DNA from 2 places in the Bacillus cereus group sp. BfR-BA-01383 genome. Region 1 is predicted to be linked to the other one. Evidence: riboswitches for the same ligand, from Rfam matches in the RefSeq annotation. Region 1 holds a riboswitch; the other holds the start of a gene.

Region 1 (7,816 bases):
ATGTAATGTAACAAGCCTTACTTCAGGTTGCCACTTCTTCCATTTCTCTTCAAATTGCTTTTCCTCTTCTCTGTCAAAAGCAACATATACAGCGATAACTTGATCTGCAGAAAGAGCCTTCGCATAGTTCAATGAATTTTCTACTACATGAGTCATGCCTGCTACAGGAACGACAATTACATTTCCCTCAATCGGAACAATCCGTTCACAAGTTTTTAAACTTAATTGATCGCCCACTGCATCATAATGCTTCTTAATTCGATGGAACAAGAAGATAATGACAGGTAAGAAAATAAGGATCGACCAAACTTGTGCGAATTTAGTTAAAAAGAACATACTCATTACGATAAAACTAATAACTGCACCCGTTAAATTAATCGATAATCGTAAAATCCATCCTTCAGGCTTTTCACGAAGCCACTTTAGTACCATTCCAGTTTGAGAAAGCGTAAATGGAATAAATACCCCTACCGCATATAGCGGAATCAAATGTTCTGTTTGCCCTTGGAAAGCTACAATTAAAATAATCGAAGAAATCCCTAGTATAATAATACCATTTGAATATCCCAGACGGTCTCCTCTAATTGTAAACATTCTCGGTATGAACTTATCTTTGGCAAGATTAACTGCTAATAATGGAAATGCAGAATATCCTGTATTAGCTGCAAGAATTAATATTAAAGCTGTTGTACCTTGTATGAAAAAGTACATAAAATTACGTCCAAATGTTTGTTCAGCGATTTGCGAAACAACTGTTACTTCTTTATTTGGAGTAATTCCGTAATAGTAAGCTAAAAAGACAATTCCTGAAAATAAAACGGCAAGTAATGCCCCCATCGCAAGCAATGTTTTTGCTGCATTGTTTGGTGCAGGATCTTTAAAGTTTGGAATTGCATTTGAAATTGCTTCAACACCTGTTAAAGCAGAGCTTCCTGAAGCAAATGCTCTTAACAGTAAAAACAAACTAATTCCCGCAACTGGCGTTCCAAGTGGCGCATGTAAAGTAGGTGAAACATGACCAGTTAAAATATTGTATATCCCTACACCAATTAATATAAATAACGCTAAAACGAATAAATAAACAGGATATGCTAAAATGGAAGCTGATTCAGTTACCCCTCTTAAATTTAAAATGGTAATTAGTATTACAAATATAATTGCAATAATTACATTATGTGCATGTAGGCTAGGAAAGGCAGATGTGAGCGCATCTGTACCTGCAGATACACTTACTGCGACCGTTAAAATATAATCTACTAATAAAGATCCACCAGCTATTAAGCCTGAATTCATCCCTAAATTTTCTTTTGATACAACATATGCTCCCCCGCCATGAGGGTAAGCAAAAATAATTTGTCGATAAGATAAAATAAGAGCTGTTAATAATACTAATACCCCAACAGCTATCGGAATAGAATACCAATAAGCTACCGCTCCAAGACCTGCTAGCGCAATTAAAATTTGCTCTGGACCGTAAGCAACTGATGATAAAGCGTCAGAAGATAAAATAGCTAGCGCTTTCGTTTTATTAAGCTTTTGTTCTCCTAACTCAGTTGATTTTAATGGTCTTCCAATTAAAAACCTTTTGATAGTTGAAACCACTGTTGTCCACTCTCCAATAATTTTGTACGAACTTTTCTGCTAGTTAGAGCAAGTAAAGTATTTCTTCAGAAAACAAAAAATGTCTACAAGCCATAACGAAATAAACTTGTAGACATTATTTTTTTTGTCGCACAAGCTCCACCTTCCTTCTCAATATAACGCTTACGAGGTTAGCTGTCGGATTCGGGCCTATGAGTAGCCCTACCTTTTTCAAGGATTCACCCCATTGGATTATGTATTAATCCATAAAAACGGGTCCCCCGTACCATGCGGTTTCAGCGATTTAGAAAATTGAAACTGTGGATTATAATACTCCTTTATTTTCAAAAAGTAAACAAAAATTTTCAAAAAGAAAATAATTAAAATGATTGCGTATAATCCACCGATAAATATACATAATGAATACTAAAAAATCCGCAAAGGAGACCCATATGTCTAAAGAAAAGAAGCCTATTTTTTCCGATTCATATTTAGATGCAGTAGCAAATGAAATTAATCAGTTATACGGTAAACGTGAACAGGAAATAAATTTGACAGATAGAACTAAAAGAAACAAATAATTTGTCATACAAAAACAAAAAAGATAGCAATACACTTATATATTGCTATCTTTTTTGTTTTTTCATACATCTAATTCAATTAAAGCCTTACCAAAGCTTATCTCTTCATACACCTTTAAATTTTGATATACAGCGCCTAATAATGGTGCTTCTATAGAAAATTGCTCTGCTACATCCAGTAAGTATCCTTGTAAGTGCTTCCCTTCAATAAACGAACCTTTTTCCATATCACGCTGCATCGATGACTTCATATCATACGAAATTTTATCGATCGTTTTCATATGTTCCTCAACAATATTTTCCTTTACTGGAGCTCCTAATGCCCTTATGATTTGTACAGATTCTTCAAATAAGTTTCGGATAAAACCACGACCACCTTCGCTTTCACGAATCGGACCAATTGGTGCACGCATTAATGTTGTCACACCCGACATTACAGTAATAAACAAATATTTATGCCACATATCCTGCGTAATATTTTCGCTAAAGACAAAACTAGATTTCGTACCTGTAAATGCTTTAGAAATGCGCTTTATTTTTTCTGAATCTTGAGACTTAATTTCTCCGAATACAAGTCTGTTGGCAGCACTAGTTTGTACAATTTCTCCTTGATCGTTTAACGTCGTCTCAATAAAGCATAAACCGCCAATTACTTTTTCCCCACCGAATTCCTTTTGTAATAGTGATACATGAGCGATGCCATTCAATAACGGGATTATAACTGTATTCTCACCTACAAATGGTTTCAAATCTGTTATTGCCTCGTTTAGGTGATACGCTTTTGTTGAGAATAAAATTACATCAAATGGAGAAGTAGTATCTTCTTTCGTTATCAATTTCGGTTGAAATGAAAAATCCCCGTTAACACTACGAATAATAAGTCCTTTTTCCTCTAATTGCTGTTTTCTTCTACTGCGGACGAGAAACGTAACATCCTCTCCTTTTTCTACTAATCGGCCACCAAAAAAGCCTCCCACGCCTCCAGCTCCTAATACTAAAATACGCATACTAATCCCCCTTCTCATAACATAATTATACTAGCTTTAGTATACATAATATTATACATGTCCCCTGTCAAATAAGTTGAATTTTCATTCTTAATCTAGTGAAAAAGAGAGGTTATTTTCAAGCTAATTTGGGCATGTTGTTTTTATAGCTTATATGGAAAGGAAACAATGTAAATGGAGGCAATACAAACAATCGAAGAAAAAGATGTAACAACAGCTATATTTCAATTTATATTCCCGTTCTCGTTTAAAACTGGATATGAACAAAATATGTTCCCTTTCTTACAAAAAAATGATTTTCATCCTTTCCGTCTCGACCATCTTGAAGATGAAAATACATATTACGGGAAGTTTAAAGTTTCACATCAAAATATGGAAGCATACTATCTTTCATTTACAAATAAAATTCTTTTTCCTCATTCAGAACATCAAAAAGGACTACAGCGCCATTCTAAAGATCTTAATTTAAATGGACACTTAACAACAAATCTTATCTCCGTCCCGTTCACAGTGCATTCAATCGATGTAACACTATGCCCTTATGAACTTGGATTCCTAACAATTCGAACTGAAGTTAATATTACTCCAAATATGACATTATCAGAAGCAATAGAATTCGCTGCACGATTCCGTGTACTTGAAACAAGAAATGAAAAGGATGAGAACATTTGCATAGAATGTAATGGAAAAAGATATTCACAAGTTGAAAAGTTCATTTTTGGTTATTTATTTAACGGTTTAACAGACTTCTTTGAGAAGAAAAGATTAAGAAGTTCATACTTTCAAACCTTCCCCTTCTTTGAAGATCAACGAATGTATGTACAAACGTTATTATCCGTAAACAAAGAGTCTGACCTTCATGTAGTTGATGTATACCGAGCTTCCAGTCTTTCCGGATTAACAGACGATGGTAAGCCATATATTAGTGCAAATAATGTTCCTTATATTCACGATTATTTAAGCAAACATTCTTATCAAAGATGGGCTCCTAACCGCTACTTTGTTATGGAAGAACATATTTTCACATGTGTAACTAATGAAGGTGAACAAGAAATCGCGAAACTTGCTAGTCAAATGTACGGGGAATTTTATTACGCTCTATTATTAAACTTATTTCATAAAGTTGTTTTATTAAAGATGGCAAACGCTTATGCTGAGCTAAATATTGAACAAGATACAAACGAGATAGAGAAGTTAATCTACTCTATTAATTCATTTACAGCAAATTACTTTTCTTTAGAATTAGTATCTCAATCACAAAGTGAGGATATTTTCTTCCGCTTAAGAAAACTTTTTAATATTGAAGTCTTATATGCGAACGCAAAACAAAATCTTGATAGTTTATTTAAATATCAAGAAAACGTTGCTTCCAAAAAAGATAGCCTTCTATTATTAATTTTAACGCTCTATTCTGTAGTAGGCCAAATGTTAGGTTTTACTATGATTGACCTTTTAAAGAATACCGATTCAAACAAAATATCATCACCTCTTGAATTTTTCGCTCTCTTAATAGCGCTTAGCGGTATAATTATTTCACTTATTTTAGGTGCGCAAGGTTTATATCAATGGGGTATACAGCATAGAAGAAGAAAAGCATGGGTAAAACAAACTGTGCTGTCTGCTGTGAAAGAGAAAGGGGACACTGAATAATAAAAAACAGATGGTAGCACGGTGCTACCATCTGTTTTTTATTATTCTTATTTTCCTGCTTCGATCTGCTCTAATGCAGCTGCTACTTGCTCTTCAGTTAATTCATGTTGTGCTACGTAGCGGTTACGTGGGCTTACACGACACTCATGAGAACATGCACGTAAATGTTTTGCTTCACTTTCTTCAGAACATAAAATTTTCTTGTTACATTCAGGGTTTGCACAGTTTACATAGCGCTCACATGGTTCACCTGTAAAGTGGTCTTTACCAACGATTACGTGCTCTTTTTGATTTACTGGTACAGCGATACGCTCATCAAATACGTAACATTGACCATCCCAAAGTTCACCCTGTACTTCTGGGTCTTTTCCGTATGTTACAATTCCGCCGTGAAGCTGACTTACATCTTCGTACCCTTCACGAACTAACCACCCAGAGAACTTCTCACAACGAATTCCGCCTGTACAGTACGTTAAAATCTTTTTACCTTCAAGTGTTTCTTTGTTTTCTCTAATCCAATCTGGTAATTCACGGAATGATTCAATATCTGGTTTAATTGCACCTTTGAAGTGACCTAAATCAAATTCATAATCATTTCGCGCATCAATGATAACTGTATCTTCTTGTTTCATTGCCTCATAAAAATCTTTTGGTTCTAAATACTTCCCAGTAATTTCTTTTGGGTTAATGTCGTCTTCTAGACGAAGTGTAACTAACTCTGGACGAGGACGTACGTGCATTTTCTTGAATGCATGCCCTTCTTCTTCATCTATTTTAAACACGATTCCATCAAAGCGTGGATCATTGTTCATTGCTTCCATGTATTTCTCAGTTTGTTCAACAGTTCCAGAACAAGTTCCGTTAATTCCTTCTGTTGCTACAAGAATTCTTCCTTTTAACTCAAGTGAATTACAAAATTCTAAATGCTCTGCAGCGAATTCTTCTGGGTTTTCAATTGTTGTGTACATGTAATATAGTAATACTCTATATGGTTTTGAAGTTGCCAATGTATTTCTACCACCTATCTAAATTTTAAAATCATGTATAAGTTAACGTTCATATCAAAACATATATAATAAGAAAATATATACAAAATTGTACTTAGCCTATTTTCTTCTATTTACAATTTTTTCTATAAGTTAACAGAAATAAAAACAAGATTACAGAACAAAACACTACGGTTGAGTTGTAATCCCAATATATTATATATCATACAATTTCATTTCCATCAATTAATATGCTGTAATACAGGCTGTATGTTCACATAAATTTCAAAAACAACCCTCTAATTTATTATCTTTTCCTTTATTCAGCGACCATAAACTCCCAAAATATTTTTGCATCATCACACCATTCATTGCACACAGTCATATAATTTGCATTAAGGAAACTTTTATGTTCAAATGAAATTACCACATAATATATCTAAATGTATTGAAATAATGAGTAAGAATAAATACAATAATTTCATCAAGTTAAGATTTCAAAGGGGAAAACTACTATGAATAAAGATATCACAAAAGATGAACAAGTCCCTTCTCAAAGTACAACAGTTCAATCCGCCCATTTAGCGTTAAGCGGACAAACAAAAGGGTTAAAAAGACTGTTACCATTCTTAGGACCTGCTTTTATCGCATCAGTTGCTTATATTGATCCCGGGAACTTCGCTACCAATATCGCGGCTGGGTCACAATATGGGTATTTATTACTTTGGGTAATACTCGCTTCTAATCTAATGGCCGTATTAATCCAAACTTTATCAGCTAAATTAGGAATCGCTACCGGGAGAAACCTTCCTGAAATAGCTCGCGAAAATTTCCCCAAACCAGTTTCCATCGGTTTATGGATACAAGGGGAACTCGTTATTATGGCTACAGATTTAGCTGAATTTATCGGAGCAGCACTCGGCTTATACTTACTGTTTGGAATTCCGATGTTACCAGCTGCTTTAATTACAGCGGTTGGATCATTTATTATTCTTGAATTTCAGCGCAGAGGGTTTCGTCCGTTAGAAGCTATCATTACAGGGATGATTTTTATCGTTGTTATCGCTTTTGGTGTCCAAGTTTTTTACGCAAAACCGGAATTAAGCCCTCTTCTTTCAGGACTATTTACTCCAAAATTCCAAGGTGTGGATAGCATCTTATTAGCAGCTGGAATTTTAGGGGCGACAGTAATGCCACACGCAATCTATTTACATTCCGCCTTAACGCAGCGCCGCGTAGTCGGAACAAATGATGAACAAAAGAAAAAGATTTTCCGTTTCGAATTCATTGATATTATTATTGCAATGGTTATCGCTGGAGCTATTAACGCAAGCATGTTAATTGTTGCGGCTGCACTATTCTTTAAAAACGGTCTACACGTTGAAGATTTAGATGTTGCGTTTAATCAATTTAGTAACTTAGTCGGTCCTGTATCCGCTGCTTTATTTGGAATCGGACTCTTATCAGCGGGATTATCTAGCTCTTCTGTCGGTACAATGTCAGGTGATATTATTATGCAAGGATTCATTCGCATGCATATCCCGTTATATTTACGACGATTTATAACAATGATTCCGCCTCTTGTTATTATCGCTTTAGGCGTAAACCCAACTTACGCTCTCGTAATGAGTCAAGTTGTTTTATCATTCGGTATTGCTTTTGCATTAGTACCGCTTATCATGTTCACAAGTAATAAAAAGATTATGGGGGCGCTTGTCAACCATCGCATTACAACATTTATCGCGTGGTTAATCGCTACACTCATTATCGTTTTAAATATTTTCTTACTGTATCAAACATTTGTAGGGTAATGAAGAAAGGTATTCCAACTTGAACTTGGAATACCTTTCTTCATTATTTGTATTAATTCTATAAATTCTTTTTAACAAATCTTTCTGCTCCTTCACATCCCAACATCTTTTCAAAATAAATTCTATAATCTATTTCAAGACAATAACTTCCTTACGACTTGAATAATCTTTATTTTCAGATTAAATTATAATATAAACAA
Region 2 (7,816 bases), on a different contig from region 1:
AGATGGACTTGTGTCGTTTGATGTATGGAAGAATGAATATTCATGTATGAATGTGCAAAAGCTTCGTAAACATAACTGTCCTTCGTGCGGGGAGAATGCACTATATCCGTATTTAAGTAAAGAAAACACTTCAAAGACCGCCGTGTTATGCGGGAGAAATACAGTTCAAATTAGACCACCTCATAAAGAGGAACTGGATTTTGAACAATATAAAAAATTGCTGAATGATCGAGTGAATGATTTGAATGTAAATCCATATTTACTATCATTTTCTGTTGAAGAAAAGAGATTAGTTGCGTTCAAAGATGGCCGTGTACTTGTGCATGGAACGAAAGATATAAGTGAAGCGAAAACAATTTATCATCGCTATTTTGGATAAAAAAGGATGAGTGGGATGAAAGTGAATAAAGCTTTAACAATTGCAGGATCTGATAGCGGCGGTGGTGCTGGAATTCAAGCAGATTTAAAAACATTCCAAGAGCTTGGTGTGTACGGAATGACAGCTATTACGGCAATTACTGCTCAAAACACGCTTGGTGTGCAAGGGGTATATCCTGTTTCGTTAGAAGGTATTACGGAACAGCTGAATTCAATTGGTACGGATTTAACACCAGATGCTGTGAAACTAGGAATGTTATTTAGCAGTGAAATTATTCAAATTGTGGCAGAGCAGATTAAGAAATTTGGCTGGAATAATATTGTGCTAGACCCTGTTATGATTGCTAAGGGCGGTGCTTCATTATTACAACAAGAAGCAGTAGAGGCATTAAAAGAATACTTATTACCAGTAGCAACTGTTGTAACACCGAATGTTCCAGAGGCAGAAGTGTTAACTGGGATGGAGATTCATAACGTTGAAGATAGTAAGAAGGCTGCGAAAGTATTGCATGAATTAGGTGCTAAATATGTGCTTATGAAGGGCGGACATGCAGAATATCAAGGTAATGAAGTAATTGATTTACTCTTTGATGGAGAAGAGTTTATTGAGTTTAGAAGCGAGCGAATTCCTTCGAAACAAACGCACGGAAGCGGTTGTACATTTGCTTCAGCAGTTACAGCTGGACTTGCGAAAGGGTACTCGATTGAGGAGGCGGTTCAAGAGGCAAAACAATTTATTAGTATAGCAATTGAAGAGCCGTTGAATATTGGCAGTGGTCATGGACCGACGAATCATTTTGCGTATAAATTGAATAAGGCACAAGCATAAAGAATGGAAAGGCCAGTTTTATAACTGGCTTTTTTTGTTTACTTTTTCAAAATACAGGAGTAATATATCAGCCAGAATACATTTTTTGTAATACGCTGAGTCCAAATGTATGGAGCGGAGGAACCAATTTGTGCAGTGTCACTAGGGGTGAATCTTTCAATTTTGAAAGTAGGGCTACTCTCAAAGTCCGAATCCGACAGCTAACTTCGTAAGCGTCTTGAGAGAGGACGGTGCCATGATGGATACATCACTTCATCGGTCCGATTAGTATAGGGGAATATCAATCTACGTTTGAGTTCTTTTATGCTAAGGAGGATGAGGTACATGGAACTAACACTTATTTGTGTTGGAGAAGAGAACAAGATAAAGAGTTTAAGAGAGCTCGTAGCATTTCAGCATGAGTTAATTATTTTTACAGCAAATGAAAAGATAGCAGCTGAGGTTAGGGATTATGGATTCGAATCAGCTTATAGCTGTAATAAGGAGCAGGACTTCACTAGTATTTGTGAGCGGATTAAGAAGGTGATTTTGCTAGGGGATGAGCTTCCAATAGTTAGCTTCTTCGCAGAACGTATTCGCTTTTCTTTCCAAGCGCCTATTACTGTTGTTACAAGAAATAAACGATATCCAGCGAGGCTCTATGAAACGATTGGAGCTAAATTTGTCGTGTTTACGAATTGTGATAACATTTCTTTTTTATTTTTTGAATAGGGCGGAGGAGAGTGAATATGAAGGTGTTGTTACTAGGAGATATAGCGAATCGTTGGGCGGTATCGATAGAGAGAGTTGAAAAATTGATCCAGATTGATCCTCTTTTTCCAGGGCCATATATTATATTACCATCAAAAGATGTTTTGTATTTAGAGGCGGATATTACCGAATATGAGCAGTTACATGCCGAATTGACACAAGTGTATATTCGAGGGAGAAATTTACGTGCTTTTTTACGAGGAGAATAAATCTTGAAAGAAAAAGAGAGCGAATGTTAAGTGGACCTAAGGTGGGCGCTTATATACATTCGCTCTTCTTTTTCATATTAAAAAGATAATTTCTACGAAAAAGAAAGAAAAGACAAGAAAACAGATGAAAAAATATTAATAACACTCAATGTAAGCGTTTAAACGATAAAATATTTTCTTATTTTAGGTAATTTAGCTCTTTACAAGTGAAATAGAGAGGAGTATATTTACTCTCATAAATCATTCATGAAATTTCCAAAAAAAACCTAAAATCGCTGAGTTCCAGAAATGGAGCGGGGGAACCAATTTTGTGCATCGTCACTTGGGGTGAATCTTTCAATTTTGAAAGTAGGGCTACTCTTTAGGCCCGAATCCGACAGCTAACCTCGTAAGCGTTTAGAGAGGAGGTTTACTTTGTGTTGTTCGTTTAGAACACTAAGTAGAGCTTAGTGTTCTTTTTTTGATAACTAGATGGTAAATTTTAACAAAAATGAAGTGAGGGATAGCTATGTTAGATGTTGTAATGATCGGGACTTTTATTCTATTAGTTGCATCGATGGCGAGTCTTGCAAGTTGGTCAGATAAAGTTGTGAAGGAAGGAAAGCAATCATGATGATTGTCTTATCAGTTATTGTCGCAGCGATTACGGTGTATTTAGTATATGCATTATTAAATCCAGAGAAGTTTTAATTAGGGGGAATCATTCATTATGATTTGGGTTGCAGTCGTTATTACAATGCTCTTGTTTATTTTAGTAGCAAAGCCGACGGGGATTTATTTAGAGAAAGCCTTTCAAGGTAGCAAAACACTAGATAAAGTATTCGGGCCTTTTGAAAAACTTATTTTTAAAATTACGGGCGTGAAAGCATACAATCAAACGTGGAAACAGTACGCACTATCATTAGTTTTATTAAATGGATTTATGATTGTCGTTGTATATTTCATTTTTAGATTACAAGGTGTATTGCCATTAAATCCAGCACACATTGAAGGAATGGAGCCTACGCTCGCTTTTAATACAGCAATTAGTTTTATGGCTGATACAAACTTACAGCATTACAGCGGTGAAAATGGTTTATCTTATTTATCGCAATTAATTGGGATTACGTTTTTAATGTTTGCAGCACCAGCGACGACGTTAGCGATTGTTATGGCATTTATAAGAGGACTCGCTGGAAAAGAACTTGGTAACTTCTTCGTTGATTTTACGAGAGCGTTAACGAGAGTTTTTCTCCCAATTGCGTTTGTTGCGGCGTTAGTATTTGTTGCACTTGGTGTACCACAAACGTTAGACGGAGCAGTTACAGCACATACGATTGAAGGTGCAAAGCAAAGTATATTACGTGGGCCTGTTGCATCATTCGTTTCCATTAAGGAACTTGGAAATAACGGCGGTGGATTTTTCGGGGCAAATTCTACACATCCTTTCGAAAACCCAGGACAAATGAGCAATATTTTGCAAATGATGCTTATGATGTTATTACCAACAGCACTTCCATTTACGTACGGGCGAATGGTAGGGAATAAAAAGCAAGGACGTATCCTTTTCGTTTCACTATTTATGGTGTTTTTACTAGGGTTTATAACGATTACTACATCGGAATTAAATGGGAATCCAGCTTTAAATGGAATGGGTATCGAACATGTACAAGGAAGTACGGAAGGGAAAGAAGTACGATTTGGAACAGTATTTTCTTCACTATACGCAACAGTAACGACAGCTGCTGAAACGGGGGCCGTTAATACGATGCATGATACGCTAACACCAATTGGCGGTTTAGTTCCACTTGTAAATATGATGTTGAATACAGTATACGGCGGTGTTGGAGCGGGCTTTATTAACATTATTATGTATGCAATTATTGCAGTCTTTATATCGGGGTTAATGGTTGGAAGGACACCAGAGTTTTTAGGTAAAAAGATTGAAGGTAAGGAAATGAAATTAATTGCGGTAACGATTTTATTTCATCCATTGCTTATTTTAGGATTTTCGGCATTAGCTCTTTCAACAAGTTTAGGGACAGATGCCATTTCTCATTCAGGTTTTCACGGTTTAACGCAAGTTGTATATGAATACACATCGTCAGCTGCGAATAACGGATCTGGATTTGAAGGATTAGCAGATAATACACCGTTTTGGAATATTACGACTGGTTTAGTTATGTTTTTAGGGCGCTATTTCAGTTTGATTACGATGCTAGCTGTTGCAGCTTCATTGAAAGAGAAGACGGTTGTACCAGAAACAGTTGGAACGTTCCGTACAGATAATGGTTTGTTTGGAGGGATTTTCATCGGAACGATTGTAATTGTTGGAGCGTTAACATTCTTCCCGATGTTAGTACTTGGCCCAATTGCAGAATTTCTTACATTGAAGTAATGGAGGGTAAATGATGAGACCGGTAGTAGTAAAAGAAAAACAAGTAAATCAGTCACAAATACATGTTGTAGAAGATGAGGTTAGACAAGCGAAAACGATGGATCGTGATATCGTAAAACATGCGATGAAACAATCCTTTGCGAAATTGAATCCGAAAGTCATGATAAAGAATCCGATTATGTTCGTTGTGGAAATTGGGTTTATCATTACGTTAATTTTATCCTTTCTTCCAAGTAGTTCTAGTAGTGTACCAGGATGGTTTAATATAACAGTTTCTCTCATTCTATTATTTACAGTTTTATTTGCTAACTTTGCAGAAGCGTTAGCTGAAGGTCGTGGTAAAGCACAAGCCGATTCTTTGAAACAATCGAAGAAAGATGTGTTTGCAAATGTTGTAAAAGAAAATGGAGACATTGTTCAAGTTCCAGCAACTGATCTAAGAAAAGGTGACGTTGTTATTGTAAAACAAGGAGAAATGATTCCGAATGATGGTGAAGTTATTAAAGGGTTAGCGTCTGTAGATGAATCTGCAATTACAGGAGAATCAGCTCCTGTAATAAAAGAAGCGGGCGGTGATTTTTGCTCAGTAACAGGCGGAACGATGGTCGTAAGTGATGAGATTACGATTGTAATTACGAGTAACCCTGGTGAATCATTTATTGATAAAATGATTTCTTTAGTAGAAGGAGCTGCCCGCCAAAAAACGCCGAATGAAATTGCTTTAAATACAGTATTAACGAGTTTAACGCTTATTTTCTTAATTGTTGTTGTGACGTTACCGATTTTTACAAATTATTTAGGATTTCAAATTGATACAGCTGTACTTGTAGCGTTGTTAGTTTGTTTAATTCCAACGACAATTGGTGGTTTATTATCAGCGATTGGTATTGCCGGGATGGACCGTGTGACGAAGTTTAATGTATTAGCAATGTCAGGTAAAGCAGTAGAAGCTGCAGGTGATATTAATACAATTATTTTAGATAAAACGGGTACGATTACTTTCGGTAACCGAATGGCTCATACGCTATTACCTGTAGGAAATGAAACGATTGAGCAAGTAGGAAAATGGGCTGCGATTAGTTCTGTTTTAGATGAAACACCAGAAGGGCGATCTGTTATTGAGTATGTGCAAGTGAAATCTATATCGTATAATAGAGAACTTGCAGAAAAAGGTGAGTTTGTTCCGTTTAAAGCAGAAACGAGAATGAGTGGTGTTGATTTAAAAGACGGAACGAAAGTGAGAAAGGGTGCTGTCGGTGCCGTTATTGAATGGGTTCAATCACAAGGCGGAACGATTCCGAAAGATGTGAATCAAAAAGCAGATTTAATTTCAAAAGAGGGCGGAACACCACTTGTAGTTGCAGTAGACGATCGTATTTACGGTTTAATCTATTTAAAGGATACAGTAAAACCTGGTATGTGTGAACGCTTTGAACAATTGCGCCAAATGGGGATTAAAACGGTTATGTGTACAGGTGATAATCCGTTAACAGCAGCAACGATTGCAAAAGAAGCAGGGGTAGATGAATTCGTTGCTGAGTGTAAACCAGAAGATAAAATTGCGGTTATTAAAGCAGAGCAAGATAAAGGGAAGCTTGTAGCGATGACAGGTGATGGTACAAATGATGCTCCGGCATTAGCACAGGCTGACGTTGGATTAGCGATGAATAGCGGGACAACAGCTGCGAAAGAAGCAGCAAATATGATTGATTTAGACTCGAACCCAACAAAAATTATTGAAGTTGTAGGAATCGGTAAGCAATTGTTAATGACGCGCGGTGCGTTAACGACGTTTAGTATTGCGAATGATATCGCGAAATATTTTGCAATCATTCCAGCGATGTTTACACTTGCGATTCCGCAGATGGAAGCTTTAAACATTATGAAATTAACATCACCGCTTTCAGCGATTTTATCAGCGCTAATATTTAATGCTGTTATTATTCCGTTACTCATTCCGTTAGCGATGAAAGGTATTGCATATAAACCGATGAGCTCTAATGCATTGCTTAGCAGAAACTTACTCATTTATGGGCTTGGCGGAGTTATCGTTCCGTTTATTGGAATTAAAGTAATTGATATGATTGTCGGCTTGTTCATATAAGGGAGAGGGGAAAAAGATGGCGAAGAAGCAAAGTATACTATCACCAATTATCCGCATTACTTTTACATTTTTAGTTTTGTGCGGCCTTGTATATCCGCTTATTGTAACTGGTATTGCGCAAGCAGTAATGAAGGATAATGCGGATGGAAGTCTTATATATAATGATAAAGATGAAGTAGTTGGTTCAAAATTAATCGGTCAAAATTTCACAAATCCACGTTATTTTCATGGACGTGTCTCTAGTATAGAATATAAAGCAGAAGCATCTGGTTCAAATAACTATGCACCGTCTAATCCAGATTTAGCAAAACGAGTTGAGAAAAGTATTGAAGACTGGAAGAAACAAAATCCAACTGTTCCAGTTACAGAAGTACCAATAGATTTAGTGACGAATTCAGGTTCAGGGCTTGATCCTGATATTAGTCCGAAGGCGGCTTCTGTGCAGGTAGATCGCATCTCAAAATTAACGAATATTCCGAAAGAAACACTAGATCAGTTGATTAAGGAGCAAACAGAAGGCGCTGCATTCGGTTTATTTGGAGAAGATCGCGTAAACGTCTTAAAGTTAAATTTAGAATTACAGAAATTAATGAAATAGTAATAGTACTACCTCAATCTAACGGATTGAGGTAGCGTTGTTTTGAAAGAAAGGTTGTGAGTTTTTTGTATGCGGATGACTATAAACCAACGTTTCAAAGGCGAACACCAGAGGAATATTTAGAATATATTCGTCAGCAAAATCGCGGAAAGTTAAAGCTATATGTAGGGGCTGCACCAGGCGTAGGAAAAAGTTATAAAATGCTCTTTGATGCAAGAGAGATGAAAAAAGATGGTATGGATATTGTGATTGGTTTAATTGAAACACATGGGAGAATCGAGACAGAAGAAGCAATTGCTGATTTAGAGAAGATTCCTTTAAAAGAAATAGATTATAAAGGGAAAGTATTTTATGAGCTTGATGTGGAAGGAATTATAAAGCGGGCACCACAAATCGTTGTTGTGGATGAACTTGCGCATAGTAATATTCCTGGGTCTAAAAATAAGAAGCGTTATATGGATGTGCAGGAATTGTTAGATGCGGGTATATCTGTATTATCAGCATTTAATATTCAACATTTAGAAAGTGTTCATGACATTGTAGCTCAAATTACGAATGTAAAAGTACGAGA

The links. Region 1 has a riboswitch for cyclic di-AMP ahead of MR065_RS12875 (APC family permease). Riboswitches for the same ligand answer to the same signal wherever they lie in the genome.
Positions count from the first base shown of each region.
Region 2: linked by a shared signal. The riboswitch ahead of MR065_RS25125 (SipW-dependent-type signal peptide-containing protein) and the one ahead of MR065_RS12875 (APC family permease) in region 1 are both predicted to bind cyclic di-AMP.

Region 1 is NZ_JAKUFP010000011.1:44,233-52,048, forward strand. It holds gene MR065_RS12875 (APC family permease) at 1-1,602, opposite strand, end outside; cyclic di-AMP (ydaO/yuaA leader) riboswitch at 1,747-1,893, opposite strand; gene MR065_RS27465 (hypothetical protein) at 2,034-2,162, shown strand; gene panE (2-dehydropantoate 2-reductase) at 2,225-3,169, opposite strand; gene MR065_RS12885 (hypothetical protein) at 3,344-4,819, shown strand; gene trhO (oxygen-dependent tRNA uridine(34) hydroxylase TrhO) at 4,867-5,826, opposite strand; gene MR065_RS12895 (Nramp family divalent metal transporter) at 6,321-7,616, shown strand.
Region 2 is NZ_JAKUFP010000050.1:826-8,641, reverse strand. It holds gene thiF (thiazole biosynthesis adenylyltransferase ThiF) at 1-379, shown strand, start outside; gene thiD (bifunctional hydroxymethylpyrimidine kinase/phosphomethylpyrimidine kinase) at 386-1,207, shown strand; cyclic di-AMP (ydaO/yuaA leader) riboswitch at 1,291-1,438, shown strand; gene MR065_RS25135 (hypothetical protein) at 1,532-1,918, shown strand; gene MR065_RS25130 (hypothetical protein) at 1,936-2,166, shown strand; cyclic di-AMP (ydaO/yuaA leader) riboswitch at 2,430-2,575, shown strand; gene MR065_RS25125 (SipW-dependent-type signal peptide-containing protein) at 2,675-2,779, shown strand; gene kdpF (K(+)-transporting ATPase subunit F) at 2,776-2,856, shown strand; gene kdpA (potassium-transporting ATPase subunit KdpA) at 2,876-4,543, shown strand; gene kdpB (potassium-transporting ATPase subunit KdpB) at 4,557-6,647, shown strand; gene kdpC (K(+)-transporting ATPase subunit C) at 6,664-7,245, shown strand; gene kdpDN (KdpD-like non-kinase potassium sensor) at 7,302-7,816, shown strand, end outside.